Regions from separate parts of the Pseudomonas edsoni genome, predicted to be linked through region 1. Evidence: riboswitches for the same ligand, from Rfam matches in the RefSeq annotation. Region 1 holds a riboswitch; the other holds the start of a gene.
What was found. Region 1 has a riboswitch for manganese ahead of mntP (manganese efflux pump MntP). Riboswitches for the same ligand answer to the same signal wherever they lie in the genome.
Positions count from the first base shown of each region.

Region 1 (14,596 bases):
CGTGCTGGTCTACCAAGTGTGCGGCGCGCTGGCGAACATGCGCAGCAAAGGTGGCGTAGTCGGCCACCTGCCGCGTGCCTTCGAACAATGCCGGTCGCTGCGGGTCGCGGCGCTGGGTGTCGTGCAACCAGTTGGCAATGTTCATGGGTCAGTACCGGCGCGCGTGCAGGACCGAGGCGTAGTTGGCCACTGCCATGCCGCCCATGTTGAACACCAGGCCAAACTCCGGGTTGGGCACCGCCAGGCCAATCGGTTCGCCGGTCAATTGGCGGAACGCCAAGGCGTGCATCGACACGCCGGTGGCCCCCACCGGATGCCCCTTGGCCTTGAGCCCACCCGAAAGATTCACCGGCAGCCGCCCGCCGGCGCGCACCACGCCACTGTCGAGCACGCGATGGCCCTCGCCCTTGGGCGCCAGGCCCATGGCTTCGTAGATCAGCAGTTCGGCGATGGTGAAGCAGTCGTGCACCTCGGCGAAACTCAGGTCGGCCAGGGTGATATTCGCCCCGCGCAGCGCCGAGTGGATGGCCCGTTGCGGGCCTTCAAACGCCAGGATGTCGCGCTGGGCGATGGGCAAGCAGTCGTTGACCTGGGTCATCGCGCGAATCTGCACATCCCGACGAAACGCGCGCGCCCGCTTGGGTGAGGCCAGGATGATCGCGGCGGCGCCGTCGCTGATCAACGAGCAATCGGTCAGGCGCAGCGACTCGGCCACAAAGGGGTTGCTCTTGGACACGTTGTTGCAGTGTTCGAAATCCATTACCCGGTGCATTTGCGCCAGCGGGTTGGCCATGGCATTGGTGTGGTTCTTGGTGGCGATGGCGGCCATCGAGCCCAGCGGGCAGTGGTAGCGTTCGGTGTATTGGCGCGCCGCACGGCCGAACAGCTGCGGGAAACTCAAGCCGGCTTCGGCCGGGTCATTCTGATAACCGGCGCCGGCCAGGGCCTGGGTAACCTCGGCGGTGGACGTGTGGGTCATCTTCTCGGCGCCAACCACCAGCACCAGGTCGGCGCTGCCGGAGAGGATCGCATTGACCCCGGCCTGGATCGCCGCCGAGCCGGAGGCGCAAGCGTTTTCACAGCGCGTGGCCGGTTTGAAGCGCAGGCCCGGGTCGGCCTGCAACAGCAAGGAGCTGGCAAACCCGTCAGGCACCAACCCCGAGTTGAAGTGACCCAGGAACAACGCATCGATTTGTGACGCATCAATGGCCGCGTCGGCCAGGGCTTCGCGGGTAACCTGCACGATCAGGTCTTCAAGGGTGGTGCCTTCCAGGCGACCAAAACGCGAATGACCGGCGGCAACAATGGAGACGCAATCAGCTGGCATAATCAATTTTCTTCTATTTTTGATGCGGACATTTACCTACAATGACGCACCGCTGAGCGCTCGCCAATTCGTGTAACTACTTACATGGATAAGTAGGCCCGGTGAGAAAAGCAACGAGGCAGGATGCCCAATGAACGCGTTTACCCAGCAACTTCAAGATATCGAACGCCTGGCGTTCCAGCTCTCCCCGGCCCCGCAACTGGTCACGCGCAACCGCGTGATGGTCGATTGCAATGAGGCCTTCCTGCAGTTGTTCGGCTATTCGCGCGACGAATTGGTCAACCAACTGACCCTGCTGATCTACCCGTCCCAGGCCGATTATCACGCCATCGGCAAGCGTAGCCACGACTGGCTGCTGGAGAGCGAGAACGGCTTCTACTCCGATGAGCGCTTCATGCAGCACAAAAGCGGCGAGGTGTTCTGGGCCAAGTCCCACGGCTACACCCTCACGCCCACAGACCCGTTCAAGCTGATGATCTGGCACTTCGAGCGCCTGGACCGTACGCACCAAGGCACCGGCGACCTGACGCCACGTGAGCGGGAAATCGCCATGCACATCGTCAACGGCCTTAAATCCAAGGAAATCGCCCAGCGCCTGGCGATCTCTCACCGTACGGTGGAAGTGCACAGGGCACGGCTGATGAAGAAACTCGAGGTGAAAAACATCGTGGAGCTGGTGTCGAAAATGATTTTCGTCGGCGGGCGCGCCTGGTTATAGCCAACCATTACAAACCCCGGTCCCGCGCTAGCTACGCTGAGAATGCTCAAAAGGAGCTTTCCCACGCAGTTACGCTTAAAGGACTAATGATATGGCGCACTCCGACCGTTCTTCGCCCGCCACCCAACCTCGCAAGACTCCGCCACCCGTCGAGGGCAGCGGTTCAAACCTGCTCACCCTGGACAACGCCGGCCCCGTGCAAATGGGCTTCTGGGTGCCCAACCGCGTGTGGGCCACCGCCAACTTCCTGGTGCCACTGCGCGACTACATCGACGCCATGAAAAAGGCTGGCACCCTCGCGCCGATGCAGCCGCAATTGGTGGAATTCAAACACTGGGTGACCACCCACAGCGTGTACCGCATGTGGATCATGTCGCTGATCGAGCAGTCCAACGCGTTCGTGCTGACCCTGCCGCCGCACACTCGCGACCAGATCAAGACCCAGGACGGCGACGTCGTGTGGATCAAGGACTACGACAGTTTTTTCGAGATCCTCAACGAAATTGTCACCACCTCGTCCTCGTTCAACGACACTGCCCAGGTCGGCACGCCCATGAATGCCTTCCTGGCGATTTCCATGGCCACCGAAGCCGGCGTTGCGCTGTTCCATGACACCACCTTCAATGAGCAATTCAAGAACGTGCTCAACACCTGGAACGCCTACCTCAAAAGCCCGCAATCCCTGGACAAACTCGACATCAACAACCCGGAAAAACCCGGCTCGTGGATCTCCAAGGCCGCCTGGGCAGCCGGTGTATGGGACCAGATGGAATGCGACCCGAAAAAGCCTGGCTACGGCTACGATTCCTGGAACGCGTTTTTCATCCGCAAGTTCGTGCCCGGCGCCCGACCGTTCCAGGGCGACGCGCAAACGCAGGTCGATATCGGCTGCGAAACCACGCCGTGGGCATACCAGAACAACATCGCCTTCGAAAGCGACTTCTGGATCAAGGACGTCAACTACTCACTGCTGGACTTGTTCGCCGGCCAACGTGACTGGGCGAAGCACTTTGAAGGTGGGCAGCTGTATCAGGGTTTCCTTTCCGCCACCCACTACCACCGCTGGAACGCGCCGCTGGACGGCACGCTGCTGCGTTCGTGGGTGCAACCTGGCACCTACTTCGCCCAACGCCCGGCGCAGAAAGAAGGCCCGGGCACGTGGGAAGGCACCGAGTCGCAGCCCTATCTGGGCCATGTGGCTGCGCGCGCCATTTTCATCTTCGAACACCCCACCTGCGGGTACGTGGCGCTGATCTGCATTGGCATGGTTGAAGTGTCGACCTGCATCATCGAACCGGGGTTTATCGTCGACGAAGGCAGCACGCCGGTGAAGATCACACGCGGCACCGAAATCGGTCACTTCGAATTCGGCGGCTCGACTCACATGATGGTGTTCCAGCGTGACCGCGTACGCCTTGAAGAGTGGGCCGTGAATGCCGTGCTGCACCGTCAGTCGCCCAAACCGACGCCCATGGGCAGCGTGATTGCAACGGCACTCGACACCCAAAAACCCAAGTGATCCAAGGGGCGGCGGCGGCCGGTTCGCAATCAGCCAGCCGCCGCCCAGCCCTGTTGCTGCTCAAACGCTTCGAACAATTCCAGAATCGTCTCTTTGACTTTCTGCACGGCATTGCTGTGCACCGCCGTATCCGGCCAGCACAACGACAGTTCGCGGCTGAACAAGCGGTGATCGATGCTCGCCAGCTTGAGCGACTGTTGCGCCAACTCCACGTGCGCCGCCGCCCACGGCAGGATGGTTACCCCAAGCCGCGCCTGTACCGCCGAGAACAATAGATCAGTGGAATTGGCTTCAAACTCCACGGCGAATGGCAGCCCCGCTTCCTGCATGGCGGACTCCACGCGGCTGCGAATGGTGTTGGGCGCGCAGGGCAACACCAACGGCATCTGCGCGAGGCTCTGCAGGCTCACCGACGTCTGCGGCAATTCAAATTCCGGCCATGCCACCAGGTACAGGGTTTCACTGAATAACCGCTGGGACACCACGCCGCGTGTCGGCACGCCATCAACTTCGACCGCCAGCGCCACGCGCCCCACGGTGATCAGGCCTGCGAGGTCGGCGCTTGGCGCGTCGATCAGCTCCAGTTTGATCCCCGGATAACGGCTGCGAATCGTGCGTGCCAGCGGCATCGCGAGCATCCGCGCGGTGCTCGAGGGCATGCCCACCGAGACCTTGCCCTGCGGGTACTCGGCGTCCTGGCGCAACAGCTCATGGGTGGCATCGGCCTGGCGCAACAGGTCGACGGCGTGTCGGTACAAGGTCTGGCCGCCCGTGCAAGCCATGGAGCACATCGCCGAACTGCGCCGCCAGGCGTGCGCCAGTGCTGATTTCGGTGAAGGGCTGGCGGCGTTCGCCGAGCGCCGTCCACCGGTATTTGAAGGGCGTTGACGCAATTTTCATATTGGGCTGTCTATGATGCGCCCCTTCGTTGGGGAGTAACCGGCTTCTGACCCGCTCAGAAGCGTTCGTATCAACATATTCGGCAACCTGCCGTGGTACGAACACCGTTGAGGTTGGTGAGACCAGCGACACATCCATGCCTAAAGTCGGGCGTGTGGTTGTGTCGTTGACTCATACAGCCCGACTGGAAGCCTCACCGTGAACCCTATTTCCCTGATTCTTCTCGCCCTGGCCATGTCCACGGACGCCTTTGCGGCGGCCATCGGCAAAGGCTCCAGCCTGCACAAACCGCGTCTGGTCGAAGCACTGCGCGCCGGCCTGATCTTTGGTGTGATCGAAGCCATTACGCCGATGATCGGCTGGGCCATCGGCCATGCGGCCACGCGTTGGGTGCAGGACTGGGATCACTGGATCGCCTTTACCCTGCTGGTCGCGCTGGGCTTGCACATGATCTATAACGGGCTCAAGGCGGACGATGAGGAGGCGCAAAAGCCTACCCAGCATTCCTTCATGATCCTGGCCCTCACCGCCTTTGCGACCAGCATTGATGCGATGGCCGTCGGTGTGGGCCTTGCCTTCATTGATGTGAATATTCTGGTGGCGTCGGCAGCCATCGGCCTGGCGACCATGACCATGGTAACCATCGGCATGATGCTCGGGCGGGTGCTGGGCACGGTGGTGGGCAAGCGCGCCGAAATGGTCGGCGGCGTGGTGTTGATGCTGGTGGGTGCGACGATTCTCTACGAGCATTTATCGGCTTAACGGCTCGCACTGAACAAATGTGGGAGCGGGCTTGCCGCGAAGGCGGCGAATCAGTCGATGCATTTTTTGACTGACCCTGCGCCTTCGCGAGCGAGCCCGCTCCCACAGCAGGTCTGCAGCGTTTAAGCCGCGTGACTTTCCTTCTTCAAGCTCTCCATATCAATCACAAAGCGATACTTCACGTCGCCCTTGAGCATCCGCTCGTACGCCTCGTTGATGCCCTGGATGTCGATCATCTCGATGTCCGAGACAATCTTGTGCTTGGCGCAGAAGTCCAGCATGTCCTGGGTTTCCTGGATACCGCCAATCAACGAACCGGCCAGGCTGCGGCGTTTGAAGATCAAGTTGAACACCGTCGGCGACGGATGCGGGCTGTCGGGGGCGCCGACCAGCGTCATGGTGCCATCGCGCTTGAGCAGATTGAGGAACGCATCGAGGTCGTGCGGCGCGGCAACGGTGTTGAGGATGAAGTCCAGGCTGTTGACGACCTTGGCCATCTCGTCCGGGTCCTTCGACACCACCACTTGGTCGGCACCCAGGCGCAGGCCGTCTTCGCGCTTGTTCGGCGAGGTGGTGAACAGCGTGACATGCGCGCCCATGGCATGCGCGATCTTCACTGCCATATGCCCTAGCCCGCCGAGGCCGACCACCCCGACTTTTTTGCCGGGCCCCACCTTCCAGTGGTGCAGCGGCGAGTAAGTGGTGATGCCGGCGCACAGCAGCGGCGCCACGGCCGCCAGGTTCGCATCATCGTGGGAGATGCGCAGCACGAACTTCTCCTTGACCACGATATTGTCCGAGTAGCCGCCAAAGGTATTTTCGCCGCCGAACACCGGGCCGTTGTAGGTGCCGGTAAACCCGTTCTCGCAGTATTGCTCCTCGCCCTCGGCGCAGGATGCGCAGTGCTGGCAGCTGTCGACCATACAACCGACACCGGCCAGGTCACCGACCTTGAATTTTTTCACGTTGGCACCGACTGCCGTGACGCGGCCGACGATTTCGTGGCCGGGCACCGACGGGTACAAGGTGTTGTGCCATTCGTTACGCACGGTGTGCAGGTCGGAGTGGCACACGCCGCAATAGAGAATATCGATCTGAACGTCGTCCGCCCCCGGCGCGCGGCGCTCGAAGGTAAAAGGCTTGAGTGCATCCTTGGAATCCCGAGCGGCGTAGCTGTAAGTCTTGGCCATTTGGTTCACCTGTTGAACTGACGGTAGAGGTCAGTGGACCAACGCAGACGCGCAAGCGTTCAACCGAGCACATCCGTACAAGCCCCTGAGCCGGTTTAACGCGATAGTGAGACTGAGCTTTTGCCCCCTGACCCCCAAGGAGTTTTCCATGAGCACATTCGTTGCCAAAGACGGTACCCAGATCTATTTCAAGGACTGGGGCAGCGGTAAACCCGTGCTGTTCAGCCACGGCTGGCCACTGGATGCCGACATGTGGGAATACCAGATGGAATACCTGAGCAGCCGTGGCTTTCGCACCATCGCCTTCGACCGCCGGGGTTTTGGCCGCTCGGACCAACCGTGGACCGGTAACGACTACGACACCTTCGCCGACGATATCGCCCAACTGATCGAACACCTGGACCTTAAAGACGTGACCCTGGTGGGCTTCTCGATGGGCGGCGGCGATGTGGCGCGCTACATCGCTCGCCACGGCAACTCGCGTTTGGCCGGCCTCGTGCTGCTGGGCGCCGTCACGCCGATCTTCGGCCAAAAACCGGATTACCCGCAGGGCGTGCCTACCGCAGTGTTCGATGGCATCAAGGCCGGGCTGCTGAAGGATCGCGCGCAATTTATCAGCGACTTCAATGTCTCGTTCTATGGCATCAACAAGGGCCAGCAAGTCTCCCAGGGCGTGCTGACGCAGACCTTGCAGGTCGCGCTGCTGGCGTCGCTTAAATCGACCGTGGATTGTGTCACCGTGTTCTCCGAGACCGATTTCCGCCCGGACATGGCCAAGATCGAGGTGCCAACCCTGGTGATCCACGGTGACGGCGACCAGATCGTGCCGTTCGAAACCACCGGCAAAGTCGCGGCCGCGATGATCAAGGGCGCGCAACTGAAGGTGTACAAGGATGCGCCGCACGGTTTTGCCGCCACCCACACCCAGCAGTTGAACGAAGACTTGTTGGCGTTCCTCAATCGCTGAAGCGAGTGAATCACCCTCTCCTTATTTTGCCGGGCTTGCCCGGCTTTTTTTTCGACCGGCGCTGACCCTCGGTATGATGCGGCTGAACCGGCGACTGCCCGACGCGGTCCCAACCCATACGCTCATCGCTGCAGGTAATCGCACATGTCACTGCCAAAAGAAATGACCCTGATCGAAATCACCGCCCCTGGCGGCCCCGAGGTCCTGCAACCACGCCGGGCCGATGTGCCGGTGGCAGGTCCCGGTGAAATCCTGATTCGCGTGCACGCAGCCGGCGTCAACCGCCCGGATGCGTTGCAACGCGCCGGCAAATACCCGATGAAGCCCGGCATGAGCCCCATTCCAGGCTTGGAAGTGGCCGGTGAAGTGGTTGCATTGGGCGAAGGTGTCAGCGAGTACGCGCTGGGTGACAAGGTGTGTGCCCTGACCAACGGCGGTGGGTATGCACAATTTTGTGCAGTGCCTGCCAGCCAGGCCTTGCCGATTCCGGATGGCATGGACTGGATTCAAGCCGCCGCCGTGCCGGAAACCTTTTTCACCGTCTGGGCCAACCTGTTTGGCCTGGGTGACGCTCATACCGGCCAGCGCGTGCTGATCCACGGCGGCACCAGTGGCATCGGCACCACCGCTTTGATGCTGTGCCGCGAATACGGTATCCAGGCGTTCGCCACCGCCGGCAGCGCCGACAAATGTGCGGCGATCGCCAAGCTGGGCGCCGAGCCGATCAACTACCGCGAGCAGGACTTCGCCGAGGTCATCGCGCAGAAGACCGACAACAAGGGCGTGAATGTGATCCTCGACATCATGGGCGCCTCGTACCTGAACAATAACCTCAAGTCCCTGGCCATGGACGGGCACCTGGTGATGCTGGGCTTCCTCGGCGGCGGCAAGGCCAATGACGTCGACCTGCTGACCATCCTCGGCAAGCGCGCAGTCATCACCGGCTCCTTGCTGCGCGCACGCACCAAGGACGAAAAGGCTGCCATTGCCGAACAACTGCGCGAATACGTGTGGCCGGTGCTGTCCGCCGGACGCTGCCTGCCGATGATCGACAAGGTGTACGAATACACCGACGCCGCCCAGGCCCATGCGCGGATGGAAGGCGGCGATCACATTGGCAAGATCGTATTGCGTGTGGAATGACGCTCATCTGCCCTGCTGAAGATTAACGGTGGCAGCTGTAGAGCCAGCGAGGCTGCGATGGCGGCGGCAGGGTCACCCTGTTGTCGCCTGCCCCGCCGCCTTCGCCGCCGTGCTACTGCTCGACGGCCCCGACAACGCAGCTGTGCCGGGGCATCGAATGGTTACTCGGCGAACGCCGGGTAATCGGTGTAGCCCTGTTCCGAGCCGCCGTACATGCCCTGCGCCCGCAGCGGGTTCAGCGGCCAGCCGTTGAACAGTCGCTGCGGCAGGTCCGGGTTGGCAATGAACGGACGGCCGAAGGCAATCAAGTCTGCCAGCCCCGCCTCCACCAGTGCTGCCCCGCGCTCAGCGGTATAGCGACCGGCGTAGATGATGCGCCCGCTGAACGTGCTGCGCACCGCCTGACGGAAAGTCTCGGGCAGGTCGGGAGCGTTGTCCCAGTCAGCCTCGGCGATAGACACATAGGCAATGCCCGATGCCTCGAGCACCTTGATCGCTTCAATGTAGGTGTGATGCGGATCTTCCTCGACCAGGCCGATGTACACGCGGTCCTGGTCCGTGCCGCTGAACAACGGAGAAAAACGCACACCCAGGCGCTGCGGGCCGACCACGGCGGTCACGGCTTCGACGATCTCGCGCAGAAAGCGCAGGCGGTTGTGCAGCGAACCACCGTATTCATCGTCACGCTGGTTGGCGTGGGCGGAGATGAACTGGTTGACCAGGTAACCATTCGCGGCGTGGATTTCCACCCCGTCAAAACCGGCGTCCAACGCATTACGCGCCGCCTGTGCGTAGTGCCCTACCAACTCTTCAATTTCCAGCCTGCTCAAGGCACGCGGCACGGGCGGCTGCATCAGCTCGCCGACGCCGGGCCCGGTTTCGATAAAGGCTTTCGCCTGTTCCGCCGCAATGGCCGACGGCGCGACCGGTGCAGCGCCCTCCGGTTGCAGCGCGTTATGGGACACACGCCCCACATGCCACAGCTGGGCGAAGATCACGCCGCCTTCGGCATGCACGGCGTCGGTGACTTTGCGCCAGCCGTCGATTTGCGCCGGGCTGTAGATACCCGGCGTCCAGGCGTAACCCTGGCCGCGCGGTTCGATCTGCGTGCCTTCGCTGATCATGAAACCGGCCGTGGCGCGCTGGCGGTAATACTCGGCCATCAGGTCGGTGGCGATATCGCCGGGTTGCGCGCTGCGTTGACGCGTCAGAGGCGGCAAGACAACTCGGTTATTGAGCGTGTGATGCCCCAGTTTTACCGGGGTATTTAAATGATGAGTCATGTGAAACTTCCAAATTCAGGGCGAGCAAAGCATTGGCGGCTCCAAGGAGCCGCCAATCAATAACGCGTGTGATTAATTCAGGCGGTGAGTTTGAGCAGGGCCTCGGCCACGGCACTGGAACTGGCAGGATTCTGCCCGGTCACCAGCAAGCCGTCTTCGAGCACAAAAGACTGCCAGTCAGCGCCCTTTTCATAGTGGCCGCCGAGCGCCTTGAAATCATCTTCAATCAGGAACGGCACCACATCGGTCAGGCCAACCGCAGCTTCTTCAGCATTGGAGAAGCCGGTAACGCGACGGCCCTTGACCAGCGGCTCGCCATTCACGGCCTTGACATGACGCAGAGCGCCCGGTGCATGGCAGACAAAACCGATCGGCTTGCCGGCACGCTCAAAGGCCTCGATCAGTGCGATCGACGTTTGCGATTCGGCCAAGTCCCACAACGGGCCATGACCGCCTGGGTAGAACACGGTGTCGAAGTCGTCGGCGTTGACCGTGTCCAGCTTGACGGTGTTGGCCAGGGCCTGTTGGGCTGCCGGGTCGCCAGCGAAACGACGGGTTTGCTCGGTCTGTGCATCCGGCTGATCGCTGACCGGGTCCAGCGGTGGTTGGCCGCCGGCCGGGGATGCCAGGACCAGCTCGGCACCGGCGTCTTTGAAGGTGTAATAGGGCGCCGCAAATTCTTCGAGCCAGAAGCCGGTTTTACGACCGGTATTGCCAAGCTGGTCGTGAGAGGTCAGTACCATTAATACTTTCATTTTCCAGTGCCTCGATCGATGGTTTCAGTAGGTGTATGCATCAGCAGGTTCAGGGCAACCCAATAACTGTCGGGTCAGCAGCAGCGCCTCGTCAAAAGGCGCGGATGTTCGGGTGATCTTGCTCATGACGCTGGTCCCCAACCACAGCGCATACAAGCGCCGAGCCAGGCTGTCGGGGTGTTGCCGAACCGCCAGCGAGCCGTCCTGGATGCCGTGCTGCAAGGCCTCGGCCAGCAAGGCGATGGTGCGAGTGGTGCCGCGCTGCAGGGACAAACGCATTGGCTCTGAAAGGTCTGACACCTCGGCACCGAGTTTGACGGCAAGGCATTTGCCCGCGTCGGAGCAGCCGGTCTGGTTGTCGATCCAGGTGTGCCAATAGCGCATCAACCTGGCGGCCCAGGACAGTCCGGGTTGCTGGAACAGTTGCTCCATGCCTTTGAGGTATTGGTCGAAATAGGTATCGAGCAAGACCACGCCAAATGCATCTTTGGAATGGAAGTAGTGATAAAACGAACCTTTGGGTACATCGGCGGCTTGAAGTATTTCGTTCAACCCCACCGCAGAAAATCCTTTGCGGCTCACAATCAATTGCGCCGTATCCAGAATGGTCTGCCTTGTACTGTTAGTCGCGTTAGTCATTATTTATCCCGTCCCGATTAGACCAGTCGTCTAGTTCGTTGAGGGGATGTTAGGCGTCGAGAAAAGCTTCAACAATGTCATATCCGCAAGGATTTCGGACATGGCACAAAGTCGGTTGCCGTTTGCCTGGCACCCGCCGACAATCCCCTCTCCCGCGCCCTTTGGAGAATGACGATGCACAGCGTTGCGCTGATGGTTTACCCGAATTTCCAGTCCCTGAGCCTCAGCCTGGGTTCGGTGTTCGAGTGCGCGAACCTGCTGCGCGGTGAGCCGGCTTATGAGTTTCATCTGGTCTCGGAGAGCGGCGGCGCCGTCATGACCTCCCAGGGCTTTTCGGTGAATACCAGCCAAATTCGGCCACAGGGTTATGACACGCTGATCGTCAGCGGCTACCTGGAATTTCGCCTGCCCGAGGCCAACCTGCTGGAATTGGTCAAAGCCGCCTCTGCCCAGTCGCGGCGCGTGGCCTCGCTGTGCATGGGCATTTTTGTGCTGGCCGAAGCCGGCTTGCTCGAAGGCAAGCGCACCACCACCCACTGGATCCACGCGCCGGCGTTTCGCAAGCGCTACCCGGATATTCAGCTCGAAGAAGACAAACTGTTCGTGGTTGACGGCCAGGTCTGGACCGGCGCCGGCATGAGCGCCGGAGTCGACCTGGCGTTGGCCATGGTGGAAGCCGATCTGGGCAGCGACCTCGCCCGGCGTATCGCCCGCAAGCTGGTGATTGCCCAGCGCCGCGGCAGTGAGCAATCGCAATTGTCGGCGTTGCTGGAACTGGACCCCAAATCCGACCGCGTGCAACTGGCCCTGGCCTACGCGCGCGAAAACCTGACCCATGACCTGTCGGTGGAAGCCTTGGCCGAGGTGGCCCGGCTGAGCCCACGTCAATTCAGCCGAGTATTCCGCGAAGAAACCGGCCAAACGCCGGCCAAGGCCATCGAGTCGCTGCGGGTGGAAGCTGCCCGGGCGATGATGGAAACCAGCCGTCACCCGGTCGAAGTGGTGGCCCGCGAAACCGGCTTCGGTGACCGCGAGCGCATGCGCCAGGCGTTTCTGCGCGCATTCGGGCAGCCGCCGCAAGCGATGCAGCAAGTGTTGTTCAACGCGGGTGCCTAGCGGCAGTGATCAGGGCTTTGGCTTTTAGGTTGTTTACCCGTATCCCGGTCAGGGCTGGTCACCGTGCACTTCGGATATTCAAGCAAAACGCACTGCGAATAGAGCAGATGCGACGCTCTTGGGCGTGTGCCATTCAGGGCGAAACCGGCCGACGAGTTCAAGTGCGGCCGTGCCCGGCTAAGTTCAACATCGTGTTTAATGCAGCGCGGCCCGCGTAATCAAATAACTGACCAACTGCGGATCGTCATCCAGCTCAAGCATCTGCACCGGGCGCGGCAGGTCATCGAGCACCGCGCGCCAGAACGCCTGCGACACTTCATCCTGATCGTAGAACCGCACCAGCCAATTGGCCTCGCCACTGCGCAGCACTTGGGTGGCGATAGCGCGGCCAATGCCCTTGCGGCGGTAGCGCTTGAGGATGAACAGGTCGGCCAGTTCCAGCGCGTCGATGCCCGGCAGTTCGCTGCCTTCGATCAGCAGGAAACCGGCGATGTAGCCATCCACCAGCAGCAGGTTGGCGCTCCATTGCGGGTCGTGCCAGTAGCGGGTCAGGTGCTCGTCATGGATGTAGAAACGGCCATCCGACTCCACATCTTCCTGCTCCCAGTCTGACGACTCATAGGCATAGTACTGGTAAAGATTACGGATCAGCTCAGACGCATCGGGGCCGGTCTGGATCAATTCGACGGTGGTTTCAGGCATTGGGCTCTCGGTGAAAATACGCAAGGCCCCATTGTTCACAAAAGTGATACACACGCCAATACATTGCATAACCTTTCTGTTTGCTGAACCGATTGCGAATTTGCTTTTCCGCGTCCAATATCCTGAAACATTTAGAATAAACTTCGCCCACTGATTCTTCAAAAGCCCCTTTTTTCAAGGACACGTATTTTGACAAACGTCTGTTCCGCCGGCCTGGATGTGGGCTTTGCCTCCCTGGACTACCTGCAGATCTTTATCCTGGGCGTAATCCAGGGCATTACCGAGCTGTTGCCGGTGTCGTCCACAGCCCATATGCGAGTGGTGCCCGCCCTGCTCGGCTGGCAAGACCCGGGCTCGGCGTTTTCCGCGGCCATGCAGTTGGCGGCGCTGGCGGCGGTGGTCAGTTATTTCTGGCGTGACGTGCGCCAGGTGACCACCGGCAGCATCAGCGCGGTGCGCCGCGGCGACTACAACGACCGGTGGTTCAAACTGGCCGTGGCGATTGTGTTGGCCACTATCCCGATTGGGATTGCCGGCCTGGCGCTGTCTTCGACCTTGAATACCTGCAACTCGCCGCTACGCGGCCTGATGGTGATCGGGATTGCCTGTGTGGTGATGGCGGTATTGCTGGCAGTGGCCGAAGTGCGCGCGCGCCACACCCGTGAGATGAGCGAAATGCGTCTGCGCGATGCGCTGATTGTCGGTATCGCGCAGATTGGCGCGCTGATTCCTGGGGTGTCGCGCTCCGGTTCGACACTCACCGCCGCGCTGTTCCTGAACTTCAAGCGTGAAGAAGCTGCGCGCTTTTCCTTCCTGCTGGGCCTGCCGGCCATCGCCCTCGCCGGTTTGAAAGAACTGTGGGTGCTGCTGCACGCCGACATGCCCGCCCACGCCTGGTCGCACTTGATCTTTGGGCTGGTGGTCGCCAGCGTCTCGGCATTCTTTGCCATCTGGGGCCTGATGAAGTTCCTGGAGCGGTTCTCCACCTGGCCGTTCGTGATCTACCGCGCGCTGCTGGGGATTTTCCTGATCGTGGCGGTCAGCACCGGCTTCTTGAGTTAAACCGTGCCGAGCTAAGCCCCGGGCTGGCGGTCGGCCAACGCTTCGAGCAGGTCGGCCGAGGGCACGAAAAACAGGCCGCCGGTGACCGCCGTGCTGAAGTCCAGCAAGCGGTCGTAATTACCCACGGGGCGGCCGACAAACATGTTTTCCAGCATCTGCTCCAGCGGCTTCGGCGAGCGCGCGTAGCCGATAAAGTAGGTGCCGAACTCACCGGCGCCCGGGCGGCCAAAGGGCATGTTGTCGCGCAGGATCTTCACCTCTTCACCGTGCTCGTCGGTGATAACGGTCAACGCGCTGTGTGAGTTGCTCGGTTTGGTCTCTTCATCCAGTTCGATGTCCGCCAGCTTGGTACGCCCGATCACCTTCTCCTGCGCTTCCACGGTCAGGTCGTTCCAGGCCGCCATGTTGTGCAGGTATTTCTGCACCAGCACGTAGCTGCCACCTTCGAATTCGCGGTCTTCGTCGCCGACGATTGTGAAACCCACCGCCTTGCGCCCCACCGGGTTCTCGGTG
Region 1 is NZ_CP027762.1:3,817,590-3,832,185, forward strand. It holds gene C4J83_RS17670 (class I adenylate-forming enzyme family protein) at 1-145, opposite strand, end outside; gene C4J83_RS17675 (acetyl-CoA acetyltransferase) at 149-1,327, opposite strand; gene C4J83_RS17680 (LuxR C-terminal-related transcriptional regulator) at 1,458-2,045, shown strand; gene C4J83_RS17685 (phosphatidylserine decarboxylase family protein) at 2,137-3,564, shown strand; gene C4J83_RS17690 (LysR substrate-binding domain-containing protein) at 3,594-4,346, opposite strand; yybP-ykoY riboswitch at 4,483-4,650, shown strand; gene mntP (manganese efflux pump MntP) at 4,663-5,226, shown strand; gene C4J83_RS17705 (NAD(P)-dependent alcohol dehydrogenase) at 5,349-6,416, opposite strand; gene C4J83_RS17710 (alpha/beta fold hydrolase) at 6,565-7,383, shown strand; gene C4J83_RS17715 (NAD(P)H-quinone oxidoreductase) at 7,528-8,526, shown strand; gene C4J83_RS17720 (alkene reductase) at 8,688-9,809, opposite strand; gene C4J83_RS17725 (type 1 glutamine amidotransferase domain-containing protein) at 9,887-10,564, opposite strand; gene C4J83_RS17730 (TetR/AcrR family transcriptional regulator) at 10,589-11,203, opposite strand; gene C4J83_RS17735 (GlxA family transcriptional regulator) at 11,378-12,319, shown strand; gene C4J83_RS17740 (GNAT family N-acetyltransferase) at 12,515-13,021, opposite strand; gene C4J83_RS17745 (undecaprenyl-diphosphate phosphatase) at 13,211-14,083, shown strand; gene C4J83_RS17750 (Dyp-type peroxidase) at 14,095-14,596, opposite strand, start outside.

Region 2 (14,596 bases), 2.8 Mb from region 1:
AGTTTGTCGCGGTAGATGATTTCCCGGGTTTTTTCGTAGCGGGTCCCGGACATCAGCAGGCGTTTGATCAACAGTGGGTATCGGTAAGCGCCTTCGGCGGGTGGGATAACACGGGTCTGCAACATACGAATCCCTTATCTGACTGCACGGTGTTGGCTTGAAGACCTGCACTTTAGAGGGCTTATGTGTCAGCTAAATCAGCCAAAGGAATGATTTGCAGAGGCCGATGAATGCTAGCTTTGCGCCACCATTTAGGTGGTGTGTGAGTTCAGCGTGGGGGCCGGGATTGTTTGCGGCGAGGTGGTAGGGCTGGGACTTGGGGTGGTTGCAGGGCTGGGACCATATCCGTTATTTGGGTGATGGCGGGTATGGGTTCCGCCCTTACGGCGGGTCACTTTGGAAAAGCCCCAAAGTAACCAAAGGGCTCTTGCCCCACCACTCGGCACCTCGCTTAGGCTCGGTGTGCCCTCACTCCGGCTTGAATCCGTGGGCCGCCGTGACGGGCCATCCATGGCCCAACACGGCTAACCCGGCGTCCTGCCGGGTTACCCACGGATTCAAACCTGCGTTCGGCCAGCGTGGTTTAACGGGGCGCCTAAGGTCAAAGTCAAAAGCAGATCAAGATCAAAAGCAGAGCACGGCGGCCTAGTAGCCGACCTGAGTGGTTAGATCAAAAGCGAAGGCGAGGCGGCCTGACAGCCGACCTGATCTTGAAGGCTGAACTCAATCAAAGGTGGGAGCTGGCTTGCCTGCGATGGCATCTACTGGGTGTGCCTGATAGACCGAGGTGCCTGCATCGCAGGCAAGCCAGCTCCCACAGAAAAGCAAAGGCAGAGTGGTGGTGGAGGCTGAACTCGGTCAACTTGTGGGAGCGGGCTTGCTCGCGAAGGCGGTGGATCAGTCAACTCATGTGTAGCTGACACACCGCCTTCGCGAGCAAGCCCGCTCCCACATTTGGATCTCAGTGCATCAGATAGAAGTGTGTTGCTGTGCTGTTGCTGTGCTGTTGCCCTGCTTTTGCTTCAACCACTCAGGTCGGCTACTAGGCCGCCGTGCTCTGCTTTTGATCTTGCTTTTGATCTGACAGGCCCCGTCAACCACGCTGGCCGAACGCAGGCTTGAATCCGTGGGTAACCCGGCAGGACGCCGGGTTAGCCGCGTTGGGCCATGGATGGCCCGTCGCGGCGGCCCACGGATTCAAGCCGGAGTGAGGGCATGCCGAGCCTGGGCGAGGCACCGAGTGGTGGGGCAGAGACCTTTTGGTTACTTTTGGGGCGTTTGCCAAAAGTGACCCGCTGTAAGAGCGGAACCCTAAGTGGCCGTTACCGCAGCAACGGATATGCACTCACTCCCACAGCACAAACCAAAGCCCACCCCTCACTTCATACTCGTAAACGCAAGCTTCACACCAATCGCAATCAAAACCGCCCCCATGGTCCGATCAAACCAATGCCCCATCCGCGCAAATCCCGCGCGTACCCGCTGCTGACTGAACAACATAGCCACCAGGCAAAACCACAACGCCGTCGCCACCGCCAGGTACACACCGTACCCAGCCTGGATCGCCAGCGGCGTGTGCGGGTTGATCACCACAGTAAACAGCGACAGGAAAAACAGCGTGGCCTTGGGGTTCAAACCATTGGTCACAAACCCCGCAGTAAACGCCGCACGCGGAGTGCGCTCACCCACTTCAGGCCGCAACTCGCCCTCGGCAACCGGCTTGGCCGGCTGCGCACGCAACGCTTTGAAACCGATGTACAACAAGTACGCCGCCGCCGCCCACTTCAGTGCGTTAAACAGCACGATGGACTGCGACACGATCAAACCAATCCCCAGCAGCGAATAGCCCACGTGCAGGAAAATCGCCGAGCCCACACCCAAAGCGGTCCAGGTGCCGGCGCGACGGCCATGGGTCACACTCTCGCGCACCACCACGGCGAAATCCGGGCCGGGGCTGGCCACCGCCAACAAGTGAATCAAGGCTACGGTCAAAAACTCGGCGGCGTACATGCTCACTCCATTAAGTAACTGATTATTTCATCTGATAGGCTCGGCAGATTACGCCTTCGAACCCTGTCGCAAAAGGTACAGTTGATGACGAACAATCGCCGCGCCGTCTTCCTTGATCACCCGTCCCTGGACCTGGGGGACCTGGACCTCAGCGAATTGCGCAACAGCTTCAGCGACCTGCAGCTGTACGCGCACACCACGCCGCAGAATGTGGTCGAACGCCTGCAAGGCGCTCAAGTGGTCATCAGCAACAAGATCGCGCTGAATACCGAAACGCTGCAAGCCTGCCCCGAACTCAAGCTGATCCTGGTATCGGCCACCGGCACCAACAACGTCGACCTCGCCGCAGCCCGCGCCCATGGCATTACGGTGAGCAACTGCCAGGGCTACGGCACGCCGTCGGTGGCGCAGCACACGATCATGCTGTTGCTGAATCTGGCGACGCGCCTGAACGACTACCAACGCGACGTCAGCGCGGGCAAATGGCAACAAGCCAAACAGTTCTGCCTGCTGGATTACCCGATTGTCGAGCTGGAGGGCAAAACCCTCGGCCTGCTCGGCCACGGCGAACTGGGCAGCGCCGTCGCGCGCCTGGCCGAAGCCTTCGGCATGCGCGTGGTGCTCGGCGCGATTCCGGGCCGCCCTGCCCGCGCTGACCGCGTGCCACTGGATGAACTGCTCGCGCAAGTCGACGCGCTGACCCTGCACTGCCCGCTCAATGAACACACCCGCGACTTTATCGGCGCTCGCGAATTGGCGCTGCTCAAGCCCGGCGCGTTTATCGTCAACACCGCGCGCGGTGGCTTGATCAACGAACAAGCCCTGGCGGACGCGTTGCGCAGCGGCCATCTGGGCGGTGCGGCCACCGATGTGCTGAGCGTGGAGCCACCGGTAAACGGCAACCCGCTGCTGGCCGGCGACATTCCTCGCCTGATCGTGACGCCCCACAACGCCTGGGGCAGTCGCGAAGCGCGGCAGCGCATCGTTGGCCAACTGGCGGAAAACGCCCGCGGCTTTTTCAACGGCACCCCGCTGCGCGTCGTCAGTTGATAAACTGCGCCCCTTTTCAAGGAGCAGACCATGGATCCGCGCAGTGAAGTACTGCTTCGTCAGGCCGAACTTTTTCAAGGCAACCTGCTGCTGGTAGGTTTGCCCGCCGACGATTTGCTCGGCCGCCTGCCCAATGCCCACGGCTGGAGCTGGCATGCCGGCGACCAGGCGGCGCTCGACGCACGCTTCCCCGAACGCAGCCATTTCGGCGTGAACGTGCCCGAACGCGGGTTTGATGCGGCGGTGATTTTCCTGCCCAAATCCAAGGACCTCACCGATTACCTGCTCAACGCCGTGGCCGCACGCCTGCCCGGCGCCGAGCTGTTTCTGGTCGGCGAGAAAAAAGGCGGTATCGAAAGCGCCGCCAAGCAGATGATTCCGTTCGGCAAGCCCCGCAAGCTCGACAACGCGCGGCACTGCCAGCTGTGGCAGGTCACCGTGGCCAATGCCCCGCAGGCGGTCGAACTGCAAAGCCTGGCGCAGGTGTTTGAAGTACCGCTGGCCGAAGGGCCGCTCAAGGTGGTGAGCCTGCCGGGCGTGTTCAGCCACGGTCGCCTGGATCGCGGCACCGAGCTGTTGCTTGCACACCTGGACAAGTTGCCCAGCGGGCACTTGCTCGACTTTGGCTGCGGCGCCGGCGTGCTGGGCGCTGCGGTCAAGCGTCGCTACCCGCACAACACGGTGACGATGCTTGACGTGGATGCGTTCGCCGCCGCCAGCAGCCGCCTGACCTTGGCGGCCAATGGCCTGGAGGCCGAGGTGTTGACCGGTGACGGCATCGACGCTGCGCCGATGGGTTTGAACGCGATTTTGAGCAACCCGCCGTTCCATGTCGGCGTGCACACCGATTATTTCGCCACGGAAAACTTGCTGCGAAAAGCGGCGAAACACCTGGCAAAAGGCGGCGAACTTCGCTTGGTGGCCAACAGTTTCCTCAAGTACCAACCACTGATCGAAGAGCACTTGGGCGTGTGTGCAATCAAGGCCGAAGGCAACGGTTTTCGCATTTATCGTGCCAAACGCGGCTGATGGCTTTTTGAAAAAGAAGGCTTGCCGAATGGGTTTTGCCTAGGCAGAATCCGCTCCGTCCTAGGGGAGTAGTCTCCCACGAGCGCCACGCTCGTCCGGCATACGTCAACATACTTGGTCAGCAGATCATGGCGTATGCGACCCAGGAGTCCGCACAGACGGACCGGGGTTTGACAAGACCTATGACACGCACACCTTACCCGGGGCGGGAAGGCTGTACGTGTCATAGCCGTGTCGACCCGCCCCTGGAAACTTACCTGATGCTGGATTCATTACTCGTTCCTACCGCAATCGTTGCCTTGGCCGAAATCGGCGACAAGACGCAACTGCTCGCGCTCATCCTTGCTGCTCGCTTCCGCAAGCCCTGGCCGATCATCGCCGGCATCGTCGCCGCGACCCTGGCCAACCATGCGGCTGCCGGTGCCGTGGGCGCCTGGTTCGGCAGTTTCTTCTCGGATGCGGTGTTGCACTGGATCCTCGCGGCGAGCTTCTGCGCTACGGCGCTGTGGACCCTGGTGCCGGACAAACTCGACGATGACGAAGCCAGTACCACGCGCAAGTTCGGCCCGTTTCTGACCACGCTGATTGCGTTCTTCCTCGCCGAAATCGGTGACAAGACGCAGATCGCCACGGTGATGCTGGCGGCGCAATACCCTGAGCTGTGGCTGGTGATTATCGGCACCACCCTGGGCATGCTGATTGCCAACGTGCCGGTGGTTCTGGCGGGGAATTTCGCCGCGGAGAAACTGCCGCTGACCCTGATTCGTCGACTGGCGGCTACGGCGTTCTTCGTTCTGGCGGTGGTGGCGGTGTACAAGGCCATGCAAAGCAGCGGCTGGATCTAGACCTGTAAACCCCATCCAATGTGGGAGCTGGCTTGCCTGCGATAGCATCAACTCGGTATTTCTGAAGGACCGACCCGCCTGCATCGCAGGCAAGCCAGCTCCCACAGGGTTCCGCGTTAACTCAGGATTTTTTGGCCTGCTGGTAAAGCGGCATTACTTTCGGAATCGCCGCCTGCAATGAGGCGATCCGGCTGTCGGAGGCCGGGTGCGTGCTCATGAACTCCGGTGGAGAACCTTCCGACGCCTTGGCCATCTTGTTCCACAACGTGATGGCCGCGTTCGGGTTGTAACCGGCCCTAGCCGAGAGCTCCAGACCGATCAGGTCGGCTTCGTTTTCATTGGCGCGGCTGTTGGGCAGCGTCATGCCGTAGTTGGCCACCGTATCGGCCAGCGCCAGGCTGTCCTGGCCCAGACCGAACAAGGCACCGGCGCCCTGCTTGGCCATCTCGATGCCGTAGGCCTTGGACATGGCTTCACGGCCGTGTTCGCGCAAGGCGTGAGCGATTTCATGGCCCATCACCGCGGCCAGTTCGTCATCGGTGAGCTTGAGGTTGTCGATCAACGCGCTGTACACGAAGATCTTGCCGCCAGGCCCGCAGTTGGCGTTCATCTCATCACTTTTGATCAGGTTCACCTCCCACTTCCATTGCGCCGCATCCGGGCGAAAGGTCGGCGCCTGGGCGATCAGTCGATTGGCGATGGCCTGCACGCGCTTGGCGTTGGCACTGGTTTTATCGAGCATGCCTTTGCCGCTCGCCTCACCCAGCGTCTGCTGGTAGGACTGGGCATACATCTGGTCGACTTCCTGGCTTGACAACATGCTGAACATATACTGCTTGCGCTCTACCCCGACGGCGCCGCCGCTGGTGGTGTTAACCGACTGGCAACCCGCCAGCAGCATCGCCGCAACCAACCCACTTACCGCCAATGACTTCTTCATGAACACGCTCCCTGAAAACATGGCGCGTATCCTAGGCGCTCATGTGTATCGGCGCCAGATACAACAGACGTGTAACCGCTAACTTTCAGATACATCCCACCTGCCCACAGCGGCGGCCAACAGTCCATTTGCGACATCCGGCACTATTTCACCCGCCGAGCCTTAAGCCTCCCGAGCCCGTGGCCGATACACAAAGGCAGCCCACCTGCCCCTGCGCCCGGAGCTTTCATGAAATTCAAGTCGATTCAGTTTTCTGTCGCAGCACTGACCGGGGCCATCGTGCTGAGTGTGGTCGCCGTTTTGGTGCTCTACGCGGTGTTCGCCGGCGCGCGCACCCAGGAACTGGTGCAGGAACGCACCCAGGCGCAGTTCGAGCAGATCATCGAGCAACGGCTCACCGCCCTGGCGCACACCCAGGCCACGTTGATCCAGCGTGAATTGGAAGCGCCCTTGGTGACCGCCAAAGGCCTGGCCACGGCCAACGCACTGCTCGGCATGAAAGACGCCAAGGGCGAACCGGCCTTGCAAGTGGGCCGCGAACAACTGATCAACCTGTTGCACGAAACCGTGGTGCGCAACCCGAAAATCCTTGGCGCGTATATCGGCTGGGAACCCAATGCGATCGACCATAACGACGCCGCCTACGTGAACACGCCGATCGTCGGCATGGCCGCCGACGGGCGCTTCCTGCCGTGGTGGTACCGCAACGCCGATGGCAGCCTGGGCCTGGACAAACTCGCCGACGTCAACGACCAGAACATCCTCGCCACCGGCGTGCGCGCCAGTGAGTACTACCTGTGCTCCAAAGAAAGCAAGAAGCCCTGCGCCATCGACCCTGCGCCTTACAAGGTCGGCAATGCGATGGTGATGCTGGCCTCGTTTATCGAACCGATCATGATCGATGGCACTTTCCAGGGCATCGTCGGCGCCGACCTGTCGGTGAACTTCATTCAGGACATGCTCACCCGCGCCGACCAGAACCTCTACAACGGCGCCGGCGAACTGGCGCTGATTTCCAGTAACGGTCGCCTGGTGGCCTACACCAAGGACGCGAGCAAGCTGGGCGAAAAAGCCGCTGACTTGCTCGACAGCAACGCGCTGGCCAATCTCGGCCAGCTGAAAGTCGGAGAAGTGCGCTACGACATCGATAAGGAACACGGGCACATCGAGCTGTTCCTGCCCTTCAACATCGGCCAGGCCGAAGCGCGCTGGACCTTGATGCTGCAACTGCCACTGAGCGCGGTGATGGCCGATTCGCAAAAACTGCAAAGCGACCTGCAAGCCCAGCGCAAGACCGACACCTTCGGCATGGCCATGGTGGGCCTGTTGATTGCCGGCCTCGGCTTGCTGGTGATCTGGCTGGTGGGCCACGGCATCGCCCGCCCCCTCAAGCAAATGGTGGCCATGCTCAATGACATCGCTCAGGGCGAAGGCGACCTGACGCGCCGCCTGACCAGTGACCGGGCCGATGAACTGGGCGCGATTGCCACCGGTTTCAATACTTTTCTGATCAAGCTGCAGGGCATGATCACCCAGGTGGTGAGTTCGGTGCAGAAGGTCAGCGATTCGTCGGAGCACACCGCCGACATCGCGATTCGCACCAATCAGGGCGTGCACAAACAGATGGTCGAGATCGACCAGGTGGCCACCGCCGTGCATGAGATGACGGCCACCGCCCAGGACGTGGCGCGCAACGCCACCCAGGCCGCGCAAGCCGCCAGCCACGCTGACCAAGCCGCAAGCCAGGGCATGCGCATCGTGCGTGATACCTCGACGTCTATCGGCGCATTGGCGCAGGAAATCGGTAAAGCGGTGGGCGTGGTGCAAACGCTGGCCAAGGACAGCGAGAACATCAACGCGATCCTCACAGCGATTCGCGGGATCGCCGAGCAGACCAACCTGCTGGCGCTTAACGCCGCCATCGAGGCAGCGCGGGCCGGCGAGCAAGGCCGTGGTTTTGCGGTGGTGGCAGATGAAGTGCGCAACCTGGCGCAGAAGACGCAGAAGGCCACCGAAGAAATCCAGACCATGATCCAGCAGTTGCAACAAGGCACGCGCGATGTGGTTAAGGTGATGGAAGACAGCCAGAACCGCACCGATGAAAGCGTGCAGCATGCGGCGAAGGCGGCCGAGGCGCTGGAGACGATCACTCAGGCGGTGTCGGTGATCAACGACATGAATACCCAGATCGCCAGCGCCGCCGAGGAGCAGAGCGCGGTGGCCGAGGATATTAATCGCAATGTGATCAATATCGGCCAGGTGGCCAATGAAGTGGCGGGCGGCGCGGATGAATCGAGCGCAGCCAGTGCGGAGTTGACCAAGCTGGCGGAGCAGCAGCGGCGCTTGATCAATCAGTTTAAGGTTTAGGATTTGGCGGTGGTCTTCAGGCCGCTATCGCAGGCAAGCCAGCTCCCACATTTTGATGTGTGAACACCTTCAAATGTAGGAGCTGGCATGGAGTGAGCCCGACTTCAGCCCGGTGTCAGGCACTCCGGCCCATTCAGTTTCGGATCATTGACCATATTGGCCAACACCCGCTCGCGCAACGCAGCCGGCTCACTGGCCAGCAAACCCTGCAACACCGGCAACGGCGTCTGCGGATTCAGCCACGCCTCCTGCCCCGCCGCATCCAGGATCAACGGCCGCCGCTGACTCTGCGCCGCCTGGGTCACCACCGCGGTGCTCAGCCACACCTGTTCCTGCACCGGATACGCTTCCCAGATCGCCGCAAAAAACAGCGTCGAGCCCTCGCCCGGCGTCAGCCAGTACGGGCGCTTGCGCTGGGTGCCGCGCCATTCGTAAAACCCGTTGGCGGGCAGCAGGCAGCGGCGCTGGCGGAAGGCTTCGCGGAACATCGGTTGCTCGGCCAGGGTTTCGGCGCGGGCGTGGGCCGGGGTGCGGGAAAGGTCAGTCAGCCAGGGCGGCGTCAGGCCCCAGCGCGCGCGCGCCAGGGTGCGCTGGCCTTCGCTCAAGCGCTGAATCAGCACCGAATCATTCGGGGAGATGTTCCACTGCGCCTGCTGGTCGGCCGGGAAGCCCGGCAAGGCAGCAAACGTAGGGTTCCAGCGAAACAGGGCATAACGTCCACACATGGGGTAACACGACTCTTGGGTAAACCGACCGACAGCCTAACAGACCAATACGTCGGGAAAGCTGTCGGGTTCATCGCCGGGCAATGGTTGCGCACCGATGTAGGCCGTAATCAGCTCACGGGCGTAAACGGCCTGGTCGTTGTCCACCTCCAGGCCCAGCAGGCCGAAAATCGGCAATTCGCCGGTACCGCCGAGCAAATGGCGCCCCACCAGGTGCGCCTCGATGCCCTCGCTGGCGAGCATTTGTTGCAGCAACTCGCCTTCCATCAGGTTTTCCGGTTCATAGATTCGCTGCATGGGCGCACCTGTTACTCGTTTTCGCTGCGGACCGTGAGCATCCATTCGTCATCGTGTACCTGCAGATCAAAGATTATTGGCCGGCAACACACCGGGCAGTCTTCAATGTATGACTGATCGCCGCCGGAAAGGTCCAGCACGGCCTCAGCCGGCTCACCACAATAAGGACAATCGTACGACTCGGTTTCCAGCATCGCGGTCTCCCAGGTGACTTGTGCGTATAATCGCCGGTCTATTTACAGGGCTATTCACGGCAGAGCCAATATTGCGGCCGCACCCTGATATTTCCTTTACTTACACTAGCCGTTTCTAACAAGAGAGCATGATGGGCGAATTCGATACCATCCGACCTTACAACGACAGCGAAGTCCCGGCAGTGCTGGCGCGTCTGTTCAGTGACAAGGCCTTTCTGGACATCCTGACCCACTTCCGCTTCCCGCGCTTTGCCGGCGCCCTGGGCTGGCTGCTCAAGCCGATGATCGCCCGCAAGCTGCGCCGCGAGTTCGCCGGTGTCACCACCGTGGCCACGCTGCAGGACAAAGTCGAATATTACGTCGACCACACCATTGACCGCGCAACCGACGGGGTGACGTACACCGGCGTCGAACAGCTGAAGTCGGGCACCGCCTACCTGTTTCTGGCCAACCACCGCGACATCGTGATGGACCCCGCCTTCGTCAACTACGCCGTGTACCACGCCGGCCTGCCGACGCCGCGCATTGCCATTGGCGACAACCTGCTGCAAAAGCCGTTTGTCAGCGACCTGATGCGCCTGAACAAGAGCTTCATCGTGCACCGCTCGATCACCGGGCGAAAGGAAAAGATGGCGGCGTATAACCTGCTGTCGGCCTACATCAACCATTCGATCCGCAACGACTGTCAGTCGATCTGGATCGCCCAGGCCGAAGGCCGGGCCAAGGATGGCGACGATCGCACCGAGTCGGCGATCCTCAAGATGTTTCACGTCAGCCGCAAGGATGAGCCGTTTGCCGAGGTGATCCAGTCGCTGAACCTGACGCCGGTGTCGATCAGCTACGAATACGACCCCTGCGACACGGCCAAGGCCCGCGAACTGTATATCCGCGCCACCACCGGCACCTACAGCAAGGCGCCGGGCGAGGATGATGTGAGCATCGCCCTGGGCATCACCGGCTACAAGGGCCGTGTGCATGTGAACTTTGCGCCGCCGATCACCGAGCGTTTCGAGGACACCAAGTTGCTGGCGGTGGAAATGGACCGGCAGATTCTCGGCGGCTATCGCCTGTTCCCGGTGCATTACCTGGCGTACGCGCAGTGGAGCGACGCCGACCCGCAATTGCAGGTGCCGACGGCGGCCGAGGTGTTCCCGGCCGACGAGCTGGCCAAGGCGCAAGCGGAGTGGGAACGGCGCTTGAATGAATGCCCGGCCGAGCACCGGCCGTATCTGGTGGTGCAGTACGCGACGCCGGTGAGGAATCAATATCGGGTTAAAGCCGGGATTGCACTGTAAACACCGAAGCAAAATGTGGGAGCGGGCTTGCAAGCGAAAGCGCGGGTTCAGTCAAGGATGTATCGACTGAGCCCCTGCCTTCGCGGGCAAGCCCGCTCCCACATTTGTTTTGTGGTGTTTTTTAGAGGTGAGTACTGAGCCAGGACGTGGCCAGCGCCAGCCCGAGGCAGGCAAACCCTAGGCGATAAGCCAGACGATGCGCCCGTTCGGTGCGCACATCCAGAAACAACATCGGCTGGTCAATCGCGCGATCTTCGCTTTGCGCGGTCAGATCGGCCAGTGCGCGCTGCTCGCGCAAACGGGTGATGAACAGCAGCGCTGCGCCTGGGCAGGCCACCAGTAGAGCCACAACATTGATCAGCAGTGCAGGCAGCGCCATCGCAAACCTCAGTCGTACAGTGTGCTGGTATCAATTCAGATACAAACCTGAGTGATATTGGCCTCTTGCCGCTGAAACGTTCCGTCCCCCAAGTACGATCAATGTATCCATTAATTTACAGCGTCACCTGAACGTCACCTTAACAAGCCACGCTGTTGCCCTTCGAACACCCGGGAGCTTGTCATGCTGCATGCGCAAAACCAGGATCGGCTGTATTTGATCGCCCCAAACGATGAGCAAGAGGCGCTGGTTGGCGCACTCGCCTTCAACGTCCAGGATCGCCACTGGCTGGTGTATTGCGCGCTGGGCGGGCACCAGCACGCCGACCTGCCGGAGCTGGACCTGCTCACCGGTGTGAGTGTGCTGGACTTTTATGTCGAAACCGCAGCATGAAGCGACAGGCGAAAAAAAACCGGGCTCATCGCTGAGCCCGGTTTTTTTATGCAGGGTTACTGCGCGCTGAGCAGTTGGCCGATGCTTGGGTCTTTGAACAGGCGAGTCAGGGCGTCACTGAGGACGTCGCTGACCAGCTTGGTGTTGGTCTCTTGATTGGGCGACATGCCGAAACGCTGATTCAGCGATGCGCCGTAGCGGCCGCTGTAGCGACGGGTGCCGGCACTGACGTCGGACTTGAACGTCGCGCCAATGGAGGCTTCAGTCACGTACAAGCCTTCTTTGGGCGACTGGTATTTCAGTTCGGCCAGGGTGATGGTCAGCTGAGGCGCGCCCGGCGAGTTGGCCGGTGTGAAGCCCAACAGGCGCACGGCGGCTTCGGCCTGGGCCTGCAGCTTGGGCAGCACGTCTTGACCGGTGACCGAAATAAGCGCGGTCTCAGGGTACAGCCCACCACGCGAACCCAGCGTCGGCGACGGACGACCGTCCACCACACGCACCGATACCGGCTGGCCGTGACCGACAGGCGCCAGCTGCGCAGTGACTTTAGGTTGCGGGCTGAGTTGTTGCGGGCTGTTGGCGCAGCCAACCAGGGTCAAACTGGTCACAGTGATCAAACCGAACAACAGGCGTTGCAACATACTCATTTCTCCAGGACTAGATGCAAACAGGGCGCCAGTATAACGGTGCATGCGCGCCACTCACCAGCCATCCTGAACGGCAGCTGAAGGCACGTTCAAATTACAATTTCGCATAAATCCGTCATTCCAATGTCATGCCACACTGGCAACCTTCAAGCATGTAACGCAACAGGTACAAAGCCATGCGCCTTCTCAAGTCATTGTTCATGCAACACACCCGTCATCGCCACTATGCGCTGCTTGATGCGCACGGCCATTGCCTGGCGTTCAAGCAGTGCAGCCTGCCGCCTGTCGGCGAAGGTTGGGTGGAAGTCTCGGAGACTCATCTGGGCTGGATGCACCGCCCGCTGCCGGCAAGCGCGCGGGTCAGCCCGAAGGTTATGCACGCACAACCCCGGCATGCGTTGGCCTCCTGACCGAGACACGAATAAAAGTCATAAAACACGCCCATTTCCCCGGCGTTCTTCGCTACAATCTCCCCCCGATTATAAGGACGTCTCCTGATCGGGCCTCGCAGCATCGTTAATGCCTCGGTATTAACCCATGAATCGCCCACAGAGAGCCGCCCACACAGATCGAGTGAAGCTGGCGCGCTTGCTGTTTTCTTTGCAACCCACCCGCCTTACCGAATCTGCCAGAGCTGCCATTGCGCTCGGCCACTTGAGTTGTTTGCCCGTTTTGCCGCGTGTCGGCAGAGGTTTGCGGGTCAGGTGCCAGGCTGGGGCAGCCCTTTTTTGAGGTTCACGTCTTCAAAAGAGCGTGAAAAAACGGGTTTTCACAACTTCACAAGAGTGTGGCGAGCAAATGAATAGTTTGGCGTTTGTACAAGCACCATCAGCGTCTGGAACAGCCCAACCACACAGGACCGAGCACTCCTCAAACACCGGAGCTTGAGCCTGTCCGCTACGGATTGGTTGCACAAATCGCACGCTTTGACCATAAGTCGAATTGCCACAGGCGCCTATGAATGCGTTCATAGGCAGATTAGCCCGGCAGGAAGCGTGTGCTGAAGTTGCAAAGAATTGCGAATCGGACATGGCGATCCTGGCCATGGGTAATCTGGGGCAACACGTGAACCGCCCCGTCACTCCTGGCAGCCATGCCGTCAATTTGGTGCTGCAGATTTTGGAGACGCGTTAAATGGCGCATAACGAAGCAGTCGACGTAGTACTGGTAGGGGCCGGCATCATGAGTGCCACCCTGGCCGTACTGCTCAAAGAGCTCGACCCCGGCCTCAAGCTGGAAGTCGTTGAGCTGATGGATTCGGGTGCCGCGGAAAGTTCCAACCCGTGGAACAACGCCGGTACCGGTCACGCCGGGCTGTGTGAGCTGAACTACACACCGCAGGCCGCTGATGGCTCCATCGACATCAAGAAAGCCGTGCACATCAACACCCAGTTCGAGGTGTCGAAGCAGTTCTGGGCGTACCTGACCAAAAAAGGCACCTTTGGCTCGTCCAAATCCTTTATCAGCCCGGTGCCGCACCTGAGCTTCGTGCAGGGCGACAAAGGCGTGTCCTTCCTCAAGAAGCGCTTTGAAACCCTCAGCCAGCACCACGCGTTCTCGGACATGCACTACACCGAAGACCACAGCGAGATGGCCGAGTGGATGCCGCTGATGATGCCGGGCCGCCCGCTCGACGAAAAAATCGCTGCCACCCGCGTGATGAATGGCACCGACGTCAACTTCGGCGCCCTGACCAATCAATTGCTCTCGCACCTGACCAGCGCACCGGATGCTCAGGTCAAGTACTGCAAGCGCGTCACTGGCCTCAAGCGCAACGGCGCGGGCTGGACCGTGAGCATCAAGGACGTCAACAGCGGCAACAGCCGTGAAGTCGACGCCAAGTTCGTGTTCCTCGGCGCCGGTGGCGCGGCCCTGCCGCTGCTGCAAGCCTCGGGCATCGAAGAAAGCAAAGGCTTCGGCGGCTTCCCGGTCAGCGGCCAGTGGCTGCGTTGCGACAACCCGGAGGTGGTCAAGCACCACCAAGCCAAGGTCTACAGCCAGGCCGCGGTAGGTTCGCCGCCGATGTCCGTGCCGCACCTGGACACCCGCGTGGTCGATGGCAAGAAATCCCTGCTGTTCGGGCCCTACGCCGGCTTTACCACCAAGTTCCTCAAGCACGGCTCGTTCCTGGACCTGCCAATGTCGATTCGCGCCGGCAACATCGGCCCGATGCTGGCCGTGGCTCGCGACAACATGGACCTGACCAAGTACCTGGTCAGCGAAGTGCGCCAATCCATGGAGCAGCGCCTGGAATCCCTGCGCCGCTTCTACCCTGAGGCGAAAGCCGAAGACTGGCGCCTGGAAGTGGCCGGTCAGCGGGTGCAGATCATCAAGAAAGACCCGAAAAAAGGCGGCGTGCTGCAATTTGGCACCGAGCTGGTTGCAGCCAAAGACGGCTCGCTGGCCGCCCTGCTGGGCGCGTCTC
Region 2 is NZ_CP027762.1:1,049,101-1,063,696, reverse strand. It holds gene C4J83_RS04795 (fatty acid--CoA ligase) at 1-125, opposite strand, end outside; gene C4J83_RS04785 (LysE family translocator) at 1,378-2,010, opposite strand; gene C4J83_RS04780 (2-hydroxyacid dehydrogenase) at 2,095-3,060, shown strand; gene C4J83_RS04775 (methyltransferase) at 3,091-4,089, shown strand; yybP-ykoY riboswitch at 4,140-4,261, shown strand; gene C4J83_RS04770 (TMEM165/GDT1 family protein) at 4,350-4,934, shown strand; gene C4J83_RS04765 (M48 family metallopeptidase) at 5,056-5,874, opposite strand; partial or broken gene C4J83_RS31025 (cache domain-containing protein) at 6,103-7,335, shown strand; gene C4J83_RS31020 (methyl-accepting chemotaxis protein) at 7,399-8,241, shown strand; gene C4J83_RS04755 (SOS response-associated peptidase) at 8,346-8,966, opposite strand; gene C4J83_RS04750 (putative signal transducing protein) at 9,003-9,263, opposite strand; gene C4J83_RS04745 (CPXCG motif-containing cysteine-rich protein) at 9,275-9,457, opposite strand; gene C4J83_RS04740 (1-acyl-sn-glycerol-3-phosphate acyltransferase) at 9,589-10,752, shown strand; gene C4J83_RS04735 (hypothetical protein) at 10,874-11,131, opposite strand; gene C4J83_RS04730 (hypothetical protein) at 11,315-11,524, shown strand; gene C4J83_RS04725 (YajG family lipoprotein) at 11,581-12,165, opposite strand; gene C4J83_RS04720 (hypothetical protein) at 12,348-12,581, shown strand; gene mqo (malate dehydrogenase (quinone)) at 13,306-14,596, shown strand, end outside.
Region 2: linked by a shared signal. The riboswitch ahead of C4J83_RS04770 (TMEM165/GDT1 family protein) and the one ahead of mntP (manganese efflux pump MntP) in region 1 are both predicted to bind manganese.